Regions from separate parts of the Enterococcus sp. AAFC-DPL-6103 genome, predicted to be linked through region 1. Evidence: predicted binding sites of a transcription regulator. Region 1 holds the regulator's gene; the other holds the start of a gene.
What was found. The regulator HrcA, encoded in region 1, represses chaperone genes, less so after heat shock. The targets are predictions, from matches to a motif close to TTAGCACTCNNNNNNNNNGAGTGCTAA.

Region 1 (8,752 bases):
AAGAAAATTAATGAATGAAACAACTAATTCCGCAGAACGTAAAACTTCTGCGTATATCCATATTCCATTTTGTGAGCATATCTGCTATTACTGTGACTTCAATAAAGTTTTTTTAGAGGGGCAACCAGTTGATGAGTATGTCGAAATGTTACTAAAAGAGATGGAATTGATGATGGAGAAACACCCTATAGCTGATTTAGAAACACTTTATATTGGTGGGGGGACACCAACTTCACTATCCGCACAACAATTGGATCGTTTGTTAGCAGGTGCCCGTGATATTTTACCTTTTCGATCTGGAAAGGAATTTACTGTTGAAGCGAACCCAGGTGATTTAACTCGTGAAAAGTTACAGGTTATGAAAAATTATGATGTGAACCGTTTATCTATGGGAGTCCAAACCTTTGATAATCGTTTGTTAAAGAAAATTGGTAGAAAACATACTGCAGAAGATGTATACCAAACAATGTCATTTTTGGAAGCAGAAAGCTTCTCTAATGTAAGTATCGATTTGATTTATGCTTTGCCTGGACAAACACTTGAAAATTATCGTGATACATTGGAGAAAGCATTAACACTAGATTTGCCGCATTATTCTTTATACTCATTGATTTTGGAAAACAAAACGATGTTCATGAATTGGGTGAGACAAGGGCGATTGGAGTTGCCTGATCAAGAAACAGAAACGCAGATGTTTGAGGAAACGATTGAAGCAATGGAACGACATGGCCGTCATCAATATGAAATTAGTAATTTTGGGCTGACCGGTCATGAATCACAACACAATCTAATGTATTGGAACAATGATCATTACTTTGGTTTTGGTGCAGGGGCAAGTGGGTATCTCGATCAAACGCGTTATCGAAATAAAGGACCAATCCAACATTATTTACATCCGTTGCGTGAAGGAAACTTACCAATTTTAGAAAAAGAGAAATTATCACGAAATAATCAGATTGAAGAGGAAATGTTTTTGGGTTTACGTAAAAAATCCGGTATCAGCAAACAACATTTTTATGATCGTTATCAACAAACGATAGAGTCACTCTACCAGTCAACATTAGATGCATTAGTGAAAGAAGACTTGTTAGTGAATGCGGACGAAAGAATTTATTTAACCTCCAAAGGTACATTTTTAGGGAACGAAGTTTTTGAAAAATTTTTGTTACCAAAAACGGAAATTAATAAATAAAAATTGTTTAAATTTAATTAAATAAAAAAATAATCACAAATAATTGCGTAGCGAGAAGTCAAAAAAATATTGATTTCTCGCTCTTTTTTGAATAAAATCTATCGTTAGCACTCGGAATGGAAGAGTGCTAAAAAATGATGTGTTTTTCTTGACAGAAAGCAGGCGGCTTGTTATATTAGTAAGTAGGTTAGCACTTAGAAGATAGGAGTGCTAATGAGAGGTGATGGAAGATGTTAACACAGAGACAAAGTGATATTTTGCGTCTGATCATCCAAAACTATACGAGTAGTGGCGTACCCGTTGGTTCCAAAACGCTAATGGCCGAGGGAATTGAAGCGAGTTCAGCGACGATTCGTAACGATATGAAGGCGCTAGAAGAAGACGGGCTACTATTAAAAACTCATTCTTCCTCTGGCCGAATTCCATCTGCAATGGGGTATCGTTATTATGTGGATCATTTATTAAAACCAACTCGTGTAACAAATGATGATTTGCAAGTGATTAGGCAGTCTTTAGGGAAAGAATTTCATGAGATCAACGAAATCATACGTCAATCTGCTGAAATCTTGTCTGAATTGACAAGCTATACGACATTCTCGTTGGGACCAGAAGTGAAAGATCGCCGATTAACGGGTTTCCGAATCGTTCCGTTAAACCATCGGCAAATCATTGCTATCGTGGTGACGGATAAAGGTAATGTTGAAAGTCAGGTATTTACTCTTCCAGCAAATTTGGGGAGTCAAGATTTAGAAAAAATGGTTCGGCTTGTTAACGACCGCTTGGTGGGAGATCCACTAATGACTGTTTATCAAAAATTACGAACAGAGATCCCAATGATCTTACATAAATATTTCCAATCAACGGAAGGTATCTCTTATTTATTTGATGCTGTTTTAGGTCAAGTATTTGAAGATAAAATTTATGTGAGTGGACAAATGAATCTACTTGATTATGAACCCCATCAAGATTTGAATCAGTTTAAGTCGATGTTTTCTTTAATGAGAGATTCCGACGAGCTTACTCAAATGATTGTTCCAATGGATAGTAATATTCATATTAAGATTGGCTCTGAATTAGGTAATGATTTGCTACAAAACATGAGTATGATTCAAGCAAGTTATGAAATTGATGGGCATGGTCGAGGAACCATTGCCTTACTCGGACCAACAAGCATGCCTTATTCACGAATGTTTGGTTTGGTTGATGTCTATCGAAAAGAACTAGCGAATAAGCTGGCTGATTACTATCGTTTGCTTGATTTATCTGGCTCATGATCGTAAGTCCGTATTTCTAAGATTGATAGCAGCTAATCTGATTTTTAGTATGAATAATCAAGACAGCTGACTGAATAATGAAAGGAAGACTGTATCGTGAAAGAAAACCAAGAGGAATTAGACAAAGAATTAAAAGACATCCAGCAAGATTTGGAAGTCGATACAGAAGCTGCGGAAGACTCAGGTGTTTCAGAAGTTGAAGTGGAAAATGTTGAAATCGTCAACTTGAAAGCTGACTTAGAAGAAATGGAAGATAAGTTCCTACGCGCCCGAGCTGAAATTGCCAATATGGCAAATCGCGGAAAAAATGAACGTGAACAATTGCAAAAATATCGTTCGCAAGATTTAGCAAAAAAATTATTGCCTTCAATTGACAACCTAGAACGAGCGCTAGCAACAGAAGTTTCAGACGAACAAGGTGCTAGCTTGAAAAAAGGTGTCGAAATGGTATTAGAAGGTGTCCGTTTTGCACTTAAAGAAGAAGGAATCGAAAAAATTCCTGCGAAAGGCGAAACGTTTGACCCAATGCTTCACCAAGCAGTCCAAACTGTTCCTGCATCTGATGAGTTGCCGGCAGATACGATTGTAGAAGTTTTGCAAGAAGGATACAAATTACACGATCGCGTATTAAGACCAACAATGGTCATTGTCGCGCAGTAATTCGTGCAACTATAAAATAAATTTTATTTAATAAGGAGACGTTAATATGACTAAAATTATTGGTATTGACTTAGGTACAACAAACTCTGCAGTTGCTGTATTAGAAGGAAACGAAGCAAAAATTATCGCAAACCCAGAAGGAAACCGTACAACACCTTCTGTAGTTTCATTTAAAAATGGTGAAATCCAAGTTGGTGAAGTGGCAAAACGTCAAGCTGTAACTAACCCAAATACAATTTCATCAATCAAACGTCACATTGGCGAACCTGGATATAAAGTAGAAGTGGAAGGAAAATCTTACACACCACAAGAAATTTCTGCAATGATTCTTCAATATATCAAAGGCTTTGCTGAAGATTACTTAGGTGAAAAAGTTGAGAAAGCAGTTATCACTGTTCCTGCATACTTTAACGATGCACAACGTCAAGCAACAAAAGATGCTGGTAAAATTGCTGGTTTGGAAGTTGAACGTATTGTCAATGAACCAACAGCAGCAGCTTTAGCTTATGGTTTAGACAAAACAGACCGCGACGAAAAAATCTTAGTATTTGACCTTGGTGGTGGTACATTTGACGTATCAATCCTTGAATTAGGTGATGGTGTCTTTGACGTACTATCAACAGCTGGTGACAACCATTTAGGTGGGGATGACTTTGATAACAAGATCATTGATTACATGGTTGCGGAATTCAAAAAAGAAAACGGCGTAGACCTTGGTCAAGATAAAATGGCTTTACAACGTTTGAAAGATGCTGCTGAAAAAGCGAAAAAAGATTTGTCAGGTGTTTCAAGCACTCAAATCAGCTTGCCATTTATTACAGCTGGCGAAGCAGGACCTTTGCATTTAGAAATGACATTGACTCGTGCGAAATTTGATGAATTGACAGCTGACTTAGTTGAACGTACAAAAATTCCAGTACGCCAAGCATTAAAAGATGCTGGTTTATCACAATCTGAAATCGATGAAGTAATCTTAGTTGGTGGTTCAACTCGTATTCCTGCAGTTGTTGAAGCTGTAAGAAAAGAAACTGGTAAAGAACCAAATAAATCAGTAAACCCTGATGAAGTTGTTGCAATGGGTGCAGCAATTCAAGGTGGCGTTATTACTGGTGATGTAAAAGATGTTGTTTTACTTGATGTAACACCATTATCATTAGGTATCGAAACAATGGGTGGAGTCTTTACTAAATTGATTGATCGTAATACAACGATCCCAACAAGTAAATCACAAGTATTCTCAACAGCTGCTGATAACCAACCGGCTGTAGATATTCATGTTTTACAAGGTGAACGTCCAATGGCTGCTGATAACAAAACATTAGGAAGATTCCAATTAACTGATATTCCTGCAGCACCACGTGGTATTCCTCAAATCGAAGTTACTTTTGATATTGATAAAAACGGAATCGTCAATGTATCAGCAAAAGATCTAGGTACTTCAAAAGAACAAAAGATCACTATCAAATCTTCATCAGGTTTATCAGACGAAGAAATCGAACGTATGGTAAAAGATGCAGAATCAAATGCAGAAGCTGACAAAGCTCGTAAAGAAGAAGTGGATCTTCGCAATGACGTAGATGCTTTATTATTCTCAGTTGATAAAACATTGAAAGAATTAGAAGGTAAAGTAGACGCAGAAGAAGTTCAAAAAGCAGAAGCGGCTCGCGATGAATTAAAAGCAGCAGTTGAAGCAAATAACATTGAAGAAATGAAAACAAAACGTGATGCTTTGAATGAAATCGTTCAAAACTTAACAGTTAAATTATATGAACAAGCTGCACAACAACAAGCACAAGAAAATCCTGAAGCAGCACAAGGCGGAGCAGACGATGTCGTTGATGCTGACTTTGAAGAAGTCGACGGTGACGACAAATAATTAGTTCCCTAGTGTGCTAGGAGTAGACCAAAACAGGGAAACTTGGACTTAGCTGAAATCTGTAGATTCGGCTAAAGCCATCTTTTCTGGACTGTCTACCTATTCGTAAAAAAGAGAAGGCTATGGGGAAAGTCGATCCGACTTTTTGCCACAGTCTTTTTCTTTTGAAAGAATGCATGCAGCAGTTTTGGTTTCGTCTAAAATGTGATATGATTACAAGCGATGTGAATTTGATGTATTAGAACCAATAGGAGGAAAGCCTATGGCAACGAAACGTGATTATTATGAAGTCTTAGGAATTTCAAAAGGGGCTTCAGAAGATGAAATAAAGAAAGCTTATCGTAAACTTTCTAAGAAATATCATCCTGATATTAACAAAGAAGCAGATGCAGAAGAAAAATTTAAAGAAGTATCTGAGGCTTATGAAATTTTAAGTGACCCACAAAAACGGGCTGCGTACGATCAATATGGTCATGCTGGCACAGATCCAAATTATGGCGCTGGAGGCGGAGGCGGCTTCGGTGGCTTTGGCGGGTTCTCTGGAGGTGGAGGTGGCTTCGGTGGTTTTGAAGATATCTTTGACTCTTTCTTTGGAGGAGGCGGAGGTCGTTCAGTTGATCCGACGGCACCTCGCCAAGGAGCTGATTTGCAATACACAATTGATTTGAGTTTTGAGGAAGCAATCTTTGGTGTTGAAAAAGAAATCAAATATAACCGCGAAGAAGTTTGTCACACTTGTCATGGGAATGGTGCAAAACCTGGTACGGAACCAATTACATGTCAAAAATGTCATGGTTCAGGGACAATCAATGTTGAACGTCAAACGCCACTAGGGCGCGTGATGAGTCGTCAAACGTGTGATGTTTGTCACGGTACTGGAAAAGAAATCAAAGAACCGTGTCCAACTTGTCATGGCTCAGGTCATGAAAAGAAAGCTCACTCTGTGAAAGTAAATGTACCAGCTGGTGTCGAAGAAGGACAACAAATGCGTTTAGCTGGTCAAGGTGAAGCAGGTGAAAACGGTGGGCCGTTCGGTGATTTATATGTAGTCTTCCGTGTAGAAGAAAGTAATATTTTTGATCGTGATGGTTCAGAAATCTATTACGAATTACCATTAAGTTTTGTACAAGCAGCTTTAGGAGATGAAGTTCAAGTTCCAACTGTTCATGGGGATGTTAAATTAAAAATTCCAGCAGGGACACAAACAGGAACAAACTTCCGTCTTCGCGGAAAAGGTGCACCTAAACTACGTGGTGGTGCAACAGGTGACCAACACGTGAAAGTGAAACTAATTACACCGAAGAACTTAAATGAGCAACAAAAAGAAGCGTTACGCTCATTTGCTGAAGCAGGTGGAATGAAAGTCGAAGAACAGCAAGAAGATGGTTTTTTCGATAAGATGAAGGATGCTTTTGGCGGAAAAAAGCGTAAATAATAAAACGGTGAAGTCGACAAATATGTCACTTCACCGTTTTATTGTTTATCTGCTTACTTAATAAAGTGAACTTTTTGAAAATAAACTGAATCAAAAAACGGGTTGTGATACACTCGTAAGTCCTTTGGTAATGAAGGACACGAGTGATAAAAAGAAGTGCTTAGCAATGATTAGTTCTTCTAGAATATGAATCAAAAAAGCATCGTCAAAATCTTGTTCAAGATTTTGACGATGCTTTTCATGTTTTGAAACTGTTTCAGGTTCTCTGGTTAAATATCTAAAACTTTATCTAGGAAATCTTTTGTGCGTTCGTTTTGTGGATTTTCAAAAATTTGTTCAGGTGTTCCGTCTTCAAGGAAGTTTCCGCCGTCAATGAACATGACACGATTAGCGACTTCTTTGGCAAAGCCCATTTCGTGAGTAACGATAACCATGGTCATTCCTTGTTTTGCAAGTTTTTTCATGACGTTCAGAACATCACCGACCATCTCTGGATCAAGTGCAGAGGTTGGTTCATCAAAAAGCATGATGTCTGGGTTCATTGCTAATGCACGCGCAATCGCAACACGTTGTTTTTGTCCGCCTGAGAGCATTTCTGGTGACATATCTTTTTTATCAGCTAAGCCAACTGTATCTAATAGCTTGATGGCTTTTTTTTCTGCTTCTTCGCGAGATTCCTTTTTCAAATCCATTGGCGCAAGAATAATATTTTCTAAAACAGAAAGGTGAGGGAATAAATTAAAGTGTTGGAACACCATTCCGATATGCTGACGAACAAGATTGATATTTGTGTTTTTATCCATTAAATGAGCGCCGTCGATGATGATGTCACCATCCGTTGGCTCTTCTAGACGATTTAAGCAGCGTAGGAAAGTACTTTTTCCTGAACCAGAAGGGCCGATGATACAAACGACATCGCCTTCGTTGATTGAGACGTTGATATCATTTAATACAGTATTTTCACCATATTTTTTTACAAGATGTTCAACTAAGATTTTTTCTGACATCTTACTTCACCTTCTTTTCTAAAACTTTCGCTAATTTTGTTAAAGCGGTAATCAAGATTAAATACATGACTGCGATAATTAAGTAAACATACGTACTTTGTGTGGTACGGGCAACGATAATTTTACCAGCTTGTAGTAATTCGACTACTCCGATTGCAGAGATGATTGTTGTATCCTTCAATGAGATAACGAATTGGTTAACGAATGAAGGAAGCATGATTCGAATAGCTTGTGGCAAGATGATTTTTTGCATTGTTCGGTTATAAGACAACCCTAAACTTCTCGAAGCTTCCATTTGTCCAACGGGAACGGCGTTGATACCGCCACGAACGATCTCTGCAATATACGCACTCGCGTTTAAGGTCAATGTAATAACGCCAGCAATGAAATCTGGAATTGTAAATCCAACAATTCCAGGTAAGCCAAAGAAAATGAAGAAGGCAAGTACCATCATTGGAATTCCACGAATGATATCAACGTAAATGCTTGCTATCATGCGTAGTGCACGAATAGGTGAGACACTGAATAATCCGAAAATAACACCCACTACTAGTGCCAAAGCGAAAGAGACTAGAGCAAGAACGATTGTCATCCAAAAACCACGTAATAATGGTTTGTAATTGTTTTTGATTAAACCGATGATTGTTGATTCGTCTTTGGTTGAGTCTGCTGACTCATTTGAAGTAGCTACATATTTATCAATGATTTTGTCATAGGCGCCTGTGCGCTTTAACTCTTTAAGTCCTTCATTGAACATCGTTAAAAGTTCTGGGTTTTCACCTTTTTTAACTGCGAAGGCATATTTACCACCAGATTCTTTTGGCATTGGGGTATCAATTTTTTGACCTTGTTTGATAGCATAACCAAGAACAGGGTAGTCATCCATGATTGCGTCAATCGCACCAACTTTCAGACCGTCATATAATTGGTCAGCAGCGTCGAAGTACTTGATTTTGTAGCCATATTCTTCTTCATGATTGCTCAGGAATTCAGCGCTTTCGGTTCCGACTTTGGCACCAACTGTTTTCCCTTTTAAATCTTTGTAGGATTTGATTGATGTATCACCTTGTTTTACGCCCAACTGAATTCCGCTATCAAAATAAGTATCAGAAAAATCGTAACTTTGCTTACGTTCATCTGTGACGGTCATTCCGGCAATCATGCCATCAGCTTGTCCAGACTCTAATGCTTGTAACGCAGCGGAAAATCCGCGATAGTCCATTTGGATATTGAAGCCTTGAAGCTCGGAAATCTGTTTCATTAACTCAACATCGATTCCTTCATACTTACCGTCCGTGTTTTGAAACT
Region 2 (8,752 bases), 1.2 Mb from region 1:
ACCGTTTTATTGATAAACGTGTGAACAGGATGGAACATGAAGATTTCTTCTTCCTTACGAGGATCTTCATTCCACAATGTGACATAGTCACCTTCAGATTTCCCATCAAAGTTCCGTGTGATACGCCAAACTTGCTTTTTCCCTGGCGTTGTTACTTTTTCTGCGTTGCTAGATAATTTGATGGTATCGATCATTTTTCCCTCTTCGTTTTCAATCGATACTAATTTGAACACCGCTCCTAATGCCGGTTGATCATAAGCTGTAATCAACTTAGTGCCAACACCCCAAACATCAATTTTAGCCTTTTGCATTTTTAAATTTAGAATTGTTGCTTCATCTAAATCGTTAGAAGCATAGATTTTTGCATCTGTAAATCCTGCCGCATCTAACTGTTCACGTACACGTTTTGAAATATATGCCATATCACCACTATCGATTCGAACACCTTGAAAATTGATTTTATCGCCCATTTCTTTTGCTACTCGAATCGCACTTGGCACACCTGACTTCAATGTATTATACGTATCAACTAAAAAGACACAGTCTTTATGTGTTTTTGCGTAAGCCATGAAGGCATCATAATCGTTTCCATAGGATTGAACCAATGAATGAGCATGCGTTCCACTCGCAGGAATACCAAAAATTTTCCCAGCACGCACATTACTTGTCGCATCGGCACCACCAATGAAGGCCGCACGTGTTCCCCAAACTGCTGCATCCAGTTCTTGCGCACGCCTTGTCCCAAACTCCAATAGTGGATCATCACCAATAACGGATTTGATTCGGGCTGCTTTCGTAGCAATCAATGTTTGAAAATTGACCATATTCAGTAGCGCTGTTTCAACCAATTGACAATGTGCTAGTGGTCCTTCTACTTGAATAAGTGGTTCATTGTTAAAGACGATTTCGCCTTCAAGCATTGAACGAACAGTTGCTTTAAATTCAAATTCTTTTAAATAAATAAGGAAGTCTTCTGGGTAGTTACCCTCTTCTCGTAAATAATCAATATCTGATTCGCTGAAAGTTAAGTTTTCTAAATACTGAACCAAACGTTCCAGACCAGCAAAGACAGCATAACCATGGTTAAAAGGCATTTCTCGAAAGTAACATTCAAAAACGGCATGTAAATCTGCGCGACCTAATTCCCAGTATGTCTGCATCATATTGATTTGGTACAAATCAGTGTGTAGCGTCAAACTGTCATCTGGGTAAATTTTATTCATCTGTTTAATACTCCTCTTGGCGATTTTTCATTTCCTAACCATTATATCAAAAAAACGAAATAGGAAAAGCAAACTTGATTTTTTTCCGAAAATATCAATTTTATATTCTTCAATCATTTTCATTTTTTCTTCTATGAATGGATTGACAGAGATACGAACGTATGTTCTAATTGATTTGTAAAAGATTTCAATTCATTTTGTTATTAATTCATTTATTCGTGCACTCTATTTAGACAGTATCGATTAAGGAGGCCGGTATGCGTACAATCACACAACACTTTGAAACAGTTATTATCACTGCTTATATCGCAAAGCAAAAGATTATCGTTGAGCGCTTGGATCATAGTTATGCAGAAGGATTTGTTCAACCAACCATCACACCTGATGGCTTCTATATTGATGAGCATTTTATCCAATGGGAACAGATTTCAACGATTTGCTTAGCTGAACAATATTTTCATTTTTGGAAAGAAATTATTCAAAAATAAAAAAACTTCTCAGTTTTTTACTGAGAAGTTTTTTTATTATATATTGGCTACGTTTTGTTCGATGATCACAATATCTTTATTTGGACGTTTGAATTGGAGGCCGGCCCTTTCCAATTCTTGTTTGACTCCGACATGAACAGATACCTCTTCCCGTGCTACTTTCAAAATTCGGCGAATAGCATAGTCGATTTCTTGTTTTGTGATCTTCTTTTTCGTATTAATCATCACCAACTGAATCTTATCGTATGTATCTACATATAAAATTTGTGTACGATCTAGTGCGTAGAATTTGTAATAGTTGATTGTTTGATCTCCAAAAAAGAAATTCACTATTTTTGGGTAAAATGTCTTGATATTTAGATTACTATTGATTGGTGTTTCAACTAATTTCATCTCATCCCTCTTTTTCTTTTTACTTATAGAACATGTTCAAAAATAAACTGACCGACGCCACCTTCACTACAACTTGGTGCAATCATATGACTATTTTCTTTTACATTCCTTGCAGCGTTTTCCACAGCAACAGGCACATCAACAACAGCTAACATAGCTAAGTCATTTTCTCCGTCCCCAATACCATAGCTGGTCGCTAATGGATAGTCTGATAAATAATTGGTGATAGCACTTCCTTTTGTACTATTAGGATGCACAATTTCTAAGGTCTTTATAAATGAATGGAATACAAGTAACTCTGTTTCTTGTAAAGAAGATCGAATCACTTCGTGACGCTCGTCATCTGCTTCCATCAATTCGATTTTGACCACGACTGTTTCAGGTCTTTCGGAAAGATATTTTGCAATATCTTCCGTATGTACGCAATCGTTTTCAAAATATTGTTCTTTATAATCCATGATTCGTTTACCTTGTTCTCCAAGTTTTTCTAATGATTCTCGCAGCGCACTTAGCTGTTTCGTGTATTCTTTTGTTGGGCGTATCACCACACCACGATCTGTATGAACAAAGTATAAAATTTCTTGCTTTTCTAAAATTTGAATCACTTCTTTTGTTTCTTGGTGCGTTAGGGTGCTAGTGTAACGCTCAGGCTCACCTACTTTTTTAATGCCTGCACCATTTCCAAAAATAACATCACAATCAATTAACAACTCATCATTCATTTGCTTGACTAAGTCATATCCTCGTCCTGTGACAAAAACGAAATGATCTCCCTTTGCTTGCAATGCTTGAATGGCTTCGCGATTAATCGATGGGATTTCTTTTCCTAGCTCTTGAAACGTACCATCAATATCTGAAAAAACAATGTTCATTGATTTCTCCTTTTCCTTTTCTTATAAAATAGTATAACATAATTTTTAATAGGATTTTGAAATTTTTCCTTGACCTTCTCGTTACGTGAGGGAGTATTCTAGCAATTGTCAGGAGGAAAAAATGGAATATACAATTAAAAAAATAGCAGAGTTATCCGGTGTCAGTCCCCGAACATTACGTTTCTATGATGAAATTGGATTGCTTAAACCAGCTAAGATCAACTCTTCTGGTTATCGCATCTATGGTGCAAAAGAGATTGATCGGCTCCAACAGATTTTATTTTATCGCTCACTTGAGTTCAAACTTGAACAAATTCAGGAATTACTAAACCAACCAGACTTTGATCAACAGCAAGCATTACGTAACCATCAGCAACTGCTATTAAAGAAACGTGCACAAATCGACGCCCTTTTGACAACTGTTCAAAAAACACTTACTAGTTACGAAGGAGGAATAACCATGTCAGACCAAGAAAAATTCGAAGGATTTAAACAACAAAAAATCAGCGAAAATGAAGAACAATTTGGACAAGAGATCCGAGAAAAATATGGCGAAAAAACAGTTGAGGAAGCCAATCAAAAATGGGCAAATATGACTGAGCAACAATTTCAAGAAATGCAGGTAATTGAAGAACAGCTTTTAACAGATTTAGCAACTTATCTTACACAGCCGGAACTAGATCAACCACTAGCGAAGGCCATTTTTGACGCGCACAAAGAATGGTTAGCATTTAGTTGGTCTACTTATACACCACAAGCTCACCAGGGCTTGGGACAAATGTATCTAGCAGATGAGCGCTTTACCGCTTATTATGATGATCGCAGTGGGAATGGTGCAACCAAAGCATTGAATGAAATCATTCAATATTATACGAATAAATAATGATTACTTTTTGATCCTTTATCCGTTCTAGGAAAAAATGAATGGATTATTTCATTCCATTCTGTTTTGATTTATCCGAAGAAAAAAACTGGGATAGCCTACTCAAGTGTCCATCAAAAGTTCCATTTGAAAATCGAACTTTTTGTGGCATCACATAAAGCTATTCCAGTCTTTTTTATTATTTTATAACCAGATCTCTTAAAATCACTAATCATTTTTTCTATTAGTTCGTTCCAATTATCTTTATCTTTGAATAAATTCATATGGAATCTTGATTTGTTCAGGTTTCTTTTTCAAGAATAAGTAAAATGCCATTTCCCCACACTTTTTCAAGTGATGGTCAATGGTGGAAAAGTTCAATAGCTCACTCACATACAGATTATCTCTGCCAACTAATTTAGGTGCTCTTCCTTTAGGAAATGCTTTGAGGATACCAGCTGCAACCATATCTGCATTTGTAAAAATACCGTCTACTGGATGCTCATTAAAAAAGGTCCCCGCCTTGATTCCATCTTCCAACCCAATACAGTCCCAGATAACCATTTCTTCTTCAAAATTTGGATAGAGTTTCCGACATAATTGTAAGGTGATTTTAGAATTGAAACTGATTCGGCTACTCCTTCCTAAAGTAACACCCAATTTTTTGACACCAACTTTTTGTAAATAATCCAATGCTTCTGTAATCGACTGCTCCCGATCGATAAATACGCAACTTGACTTTTCATCTTTGATTTCTTCACAAAAAATAATAGGACCATATTTTTGATATGCCTTCAGTGTTTCTAATGAATTAGCACGTGATGTTACAACTAGGCCATCAAATCTTTTTGCTGCAAATTCTTCGAGATACGCTTTCTCACGATTTATTTGATAATTTGTTGGTAATAAAGTGACTTTATAATTGGAATCAAAGGCTGCCTCAGTGATTCCGCTAATCAGCTGATCAAAGTAGGGGTGATTAGTATAGGGCAAAATGACGCCCAAATTTTTCGTTTCCCCATAACTTAATGTTCGTGCATTTGCATTAGGAATATAATCTAGTTCCTTCATAACCGCTAAAATTTCTGCACGTTTCTTTTCATCCACATAAGGGTGTTCATTAATAACTCGAGAAATAGTCGAAACGGAATAGCCTGTCAAACGTGCAATATCTCGAATAGTTGCCACGATGTCAATCCACCTACCTTAAACGAAAAGTTTTTCTTGTAGATAGTCTATCACAGCTGGCCCACATTCATAAAATTGATACAACTTTTCTTGATAATAAAAACTAATTCGTTGTCCGCCCCAAAAGGTATCTTTGGTTAAATTGGTTAACTCGCTGATATCAATTTTTTCTATCACTGGTTTATTCAGGCCTTGAAAACTTTTTAAAACTAATTTATTTTCACGACAATCTACCAACGCGTAAAAACAAGTGCTTGATGTTCCCAAAATTTTCACATAAGTATGCATAGGTAAGCCCTCCTTCTTGATAGTTCGAGTATAATTTATGAAACGCGTCCCAGAGCAAGCAAAACGTTTTGATAACAAAAAAGAAGACAGTTGACGGATGAATTCGTCAACTGTCTTCTTTTTTATTTAGATGATTGTTCTTTATCTGTAGATACCTCATTCAATAAAAGAGAGCTGTAACCATACAGCTCTCTTTTATATATGTTAGATTACTACATCATACCGCCCATCATTGATGGATCCATCGCTGGAGCAGCAGGAGCAGCTGGTTCTGGTTTATCCGCAACAACTGCTTCAGTTGTTAATAACAACGCTGAAACGGAAGCAGCATTTTGCAATGCAGAACGTGTTACTTTCGTTGGGTCAACGATACCGGCTTCCACCATGTTTACCCATTCGCCTGTTGCTGCATTGAATCCAGTACCAAGTTCAACATTTTTCAATTTGTCAACGATTACTGAGCCTTCATATCCAGCATTTTCAGCGATTTGACGAATTGGTTCTTCTAATGCACGAACAACGATTTTAATCCCTGTTGCTACGTCACCTTGAGCTTCTACTTCAGAAACTTTACCAATGACATTCACTAATGCAGTACCACCACCAGATACCATGCCTTCTTCTACGGCAGCACGAGTAGCATTTAGCGCATCCTCAATACGTAATTTCAATTCTTTTAGCTCAGTTTCAGTCGCCGCACCAACTTTGACAACTGCAACACCACCAGCTAATTTAGCTAAACGTTCTTGTAATTTTTCACGATCGAAATCAGAAGTTGTTTCAGCAATTTGGTTTTTGATCAATTGAACACGTGCATCAATTGCTGTTTTATCGCCAGAACCTTCAACGATTGTTGTATTATCTTTATCAACAACGACTTTTGAAGCATTTCCTAAGTTATCAACCGTTGCATCTTTCAATTCTAGACCTAAGTCATCAGTGATCACTGTACCACCTGTCAAAATAGCGATATCTTCAAGCATTGCTTTACGACGGTCGCCAAATCCTGGTGCTTTGACAGCAACTACATTAAATGTTCCACGAATTTTGTTCAAGACTAATGTTGGTAATGCTTCGCCATCTACGTCATCTGCAATGATCAATAATGGACGAGATTGTTGTAAAATTTGTTCTAATAAAGGTAAGATATCTTGAATATTTGAGATTTTTTTATCTGTGATCAAGATATAAGGATTATCTAAAACAGCTTCCATTTTGTCATTATCAGTGACCATGTATTGTGATAAATACCCACGGTCAAATTGCATTCCTTCAACAACATCTAATTCTGTTTCGATTCCTTTTGATTCTTCAATTGTGATTACCCCGTCGTTACCGACTTTTTCCATTGCATCTGCAATCAAATGACCCACTTGTTCTGAACCAGAAGAAACAGCAGCAACTTGTGCGATTGCTTCTTTTGAATCAACAACTGTAGAAATATTGTGTAATTCTTCTACTGCTGCTTTTGTAGCTAATTCAATTCCTCGGCGAATACCTAAAGGATTAGCACCAGCAGTTACGTTTTTCAAACCTTCTCTAACGATTGCTTGTGTTAAAACAGTAGCAGTAGTTGTACCGTCACCTGCAATATCATTCGTTTTTGAAGCAACTTCAGAAACTAATTTTGCACCCATGTTTTCAAAATGATCTTCTAATTCAATTTCTTTTGCAATTGTTACCCCATCATTAGTAATCAATGGAGAACCATAAGATTTTTCTAAAACAACATTACGACCTTTTGGCCCTAAAGTAACTTTTACTGTATCAGCTAATTTATCTACGCCACGAAGCATTGCTGCGCGTGCGTCTTCTGCGAATTTCAATTCTTTTGCCATGATTGGTTTCACCTCAATAATAAATTTTATTTATCTAACTTTACTCAACGATCGCCATAATATCTTTGCCAGAAACGATCAAATATTCTTTGCCTTCAAATTTCACTTCTGTTCCGGCATACTTTTCAAACATTACTTGATCGCCTTCTTTAACAGCGGCAGGAACTTTTTCACCGTTTTCTAATAAACGGCCTTCACCAACCGCAACGATTCTACCAGTTTGTGGTTTTTCTTTTGCAGAGGAAGCTAAGACGATTCCTCCCACAGTTTTTTCTTCTTCTTTTGCGACTTCGATGATGACACGGTCACCTAATGGTTTTAACACGATAAATCCCTCCGATAACACGATTTTTAGTTCTGTTAGCACTCTTACTCATCGAGTGCTAACCTACATTTTTAATAATACTCATTCTGCTCCTTTTTTGCAAGCTTTTTAAATCAAAGAAATCTGATTTTTTATTTTCATCGGCGAACAACTTTCGTATGGTATAATTACCAATAAATCTTGACTACTAACACAGGTAAGCCATCTTTTATAAGAGCCTGCAAGGAGGAATTTTATGTCATTAAAAAAATATAGTCTACTAAGCATTTTTTGCTACGGTTTAGTTTTTGTTTCCCCTGTACTTTTGAGCATTACTGGTATTGTTACTACTTCGACTGGTTTGATTTCAGCGACAACGATCACGTATTTACTAGGAGCTTTGATTCTACTATTTCTGTATTTTAAGCAAAAAGAACCTTTAACGATAGAAGCAGATGTACCCAAAGCAAGTGTTCCTGAAATCATTTTGCTTGGATTAGGTGGTATTTTGATAGCGATCCTTTTACAAGGTGTAGCTGTCAGAATAGAAACTTTTTTATTTGGTCAAAGCGCTCCATCTGAAAATACGCAAAATATCATCCAGATGATTTTAAAAGCACCTGCCTTTATTTTAGCAACGACTATTGGTGGCCCAATTATGGAAGAACTTGTTTTTCGTCGTAGCATTCTAGGTCTTATTAGTCACTACTCTAATTTTTGGGTAGGCGCTGTAATCAGTTCTCTACTTTTTGCCGTTGCACATGCAGATGGACATCTATTAGTTTACTTTTTTTTGGGTTTCTTCTTTAGTTTATTGTATAAATCAACTGGTCGAATTTGGACTTCGATGATCACACACGTTGGTATGAATACATTAGTTATCGTTGTACAGTTGTTGATCCAAAAATAATTTTCACCTTCAATTAAAAACTGCGACAAAATCATTTGAGATTTTGTCGCAGTTTTTTTTAGCTTAATGTTTCACCGTTCGTAGCAATAACTTCCTTATACCAATCAAACGATTTTTTCTTGCTTCTTGCCAATGTCCCATTTCCTTCGTTGTCCTTATCAACATAGATAAAGCCATAACGTTTTTTCATTTCTCCTGTTCCAGCCGAAACCAAGTCAATGAATCCCCATGGCGTATAGCCCATTAAATCAATACCGTCATATTCAACAGCGTCTTTCATTGAAGCAATATGTTCTTGTAAATACTCAATACGATAATCATCTTCAACTTGTCCGCTTTCCCCAATCTCATCGATCGCGCCAAATCCATTTTCCACAATAAATAAT

Region 2: groES (co-chaperone GroES) is a predicted target of HrcA. The motif match lies at 7,513-7,539, and genes of this name have one in related genera.

The regions. Positions count from the first base shown of each region.
Region 1 covers NZ_CM177102.1:1,084,427-1,093,178, forward strand. The annotation lists gene hemW (radical SAM family heme chaperone HemW) at 11-1,192, shown strand; gene hrcA (heat-inducible transcriptional repressor HrcA) at 1,423-2,466, shown strand; gene grpE (nucleotide exchange factor GrpE) at 2,563-3,126, shown strand; gene dnaK (molecular chaperone DnaK) at 3,173-5,002, shown strand; gene dnaJ (molecular chaperone DnaJ) at 5,265-6,437, shown strand; gene AC4BC3_RS05380 (amino acid ABC transporter ATP-binding protein) at 6,707-7,444, opposite strand; gene AC4BC3_RS05385 (amino acid ABC transporter substrate-binding protein/permease) at 7,446-8,752, opposite strand, start outside.
Region 2 covers NZ_CM177102.1:2,256,408-2,265,159, forward strand. The annotation lists gene AC4BC3_RS10710 (nicotinate phosphoribosyltransferase) at 1-1,223, opposite strand, end outside; gene AC4BC3_RS10715 (hypothetical protein) at 1,481-1,711, shown strand; gene AC4BC3_RS10720 (DUF1827 family protein) at 1,748-2,104, opposite strand; gene AC4BC3_RS10725 (HAD-IIB family hydrolase) at 2,128-2,976, opposite strand; gene AC4BC3_RS10730 (MerR family transcriptional regulator) at 3,098-3,859, shown strand; gene AC4BC3_RS10735 (LacI family DNA-binding transcriptional regulator) at 4,103-5,026, opposite strand; gene AC4BC3_RS10740 (hypothetical protein) at 5,045-5,314, opposite strand; gene groL (chaperonin GroEL) at 5,527-7,152, opposite strand; gene groES (co-chaperone GroES) at 7,193-7,477, opposite strand; gene AC4BC3_RS10755 (CPBP family intramembrane glutamic endopeptidase) at 7,713-8,366, shown strand; gene AC4BC3_RS10760 (6-phospho-beta-glucosidase) at 8,425-8,752, opposite strand, start outside.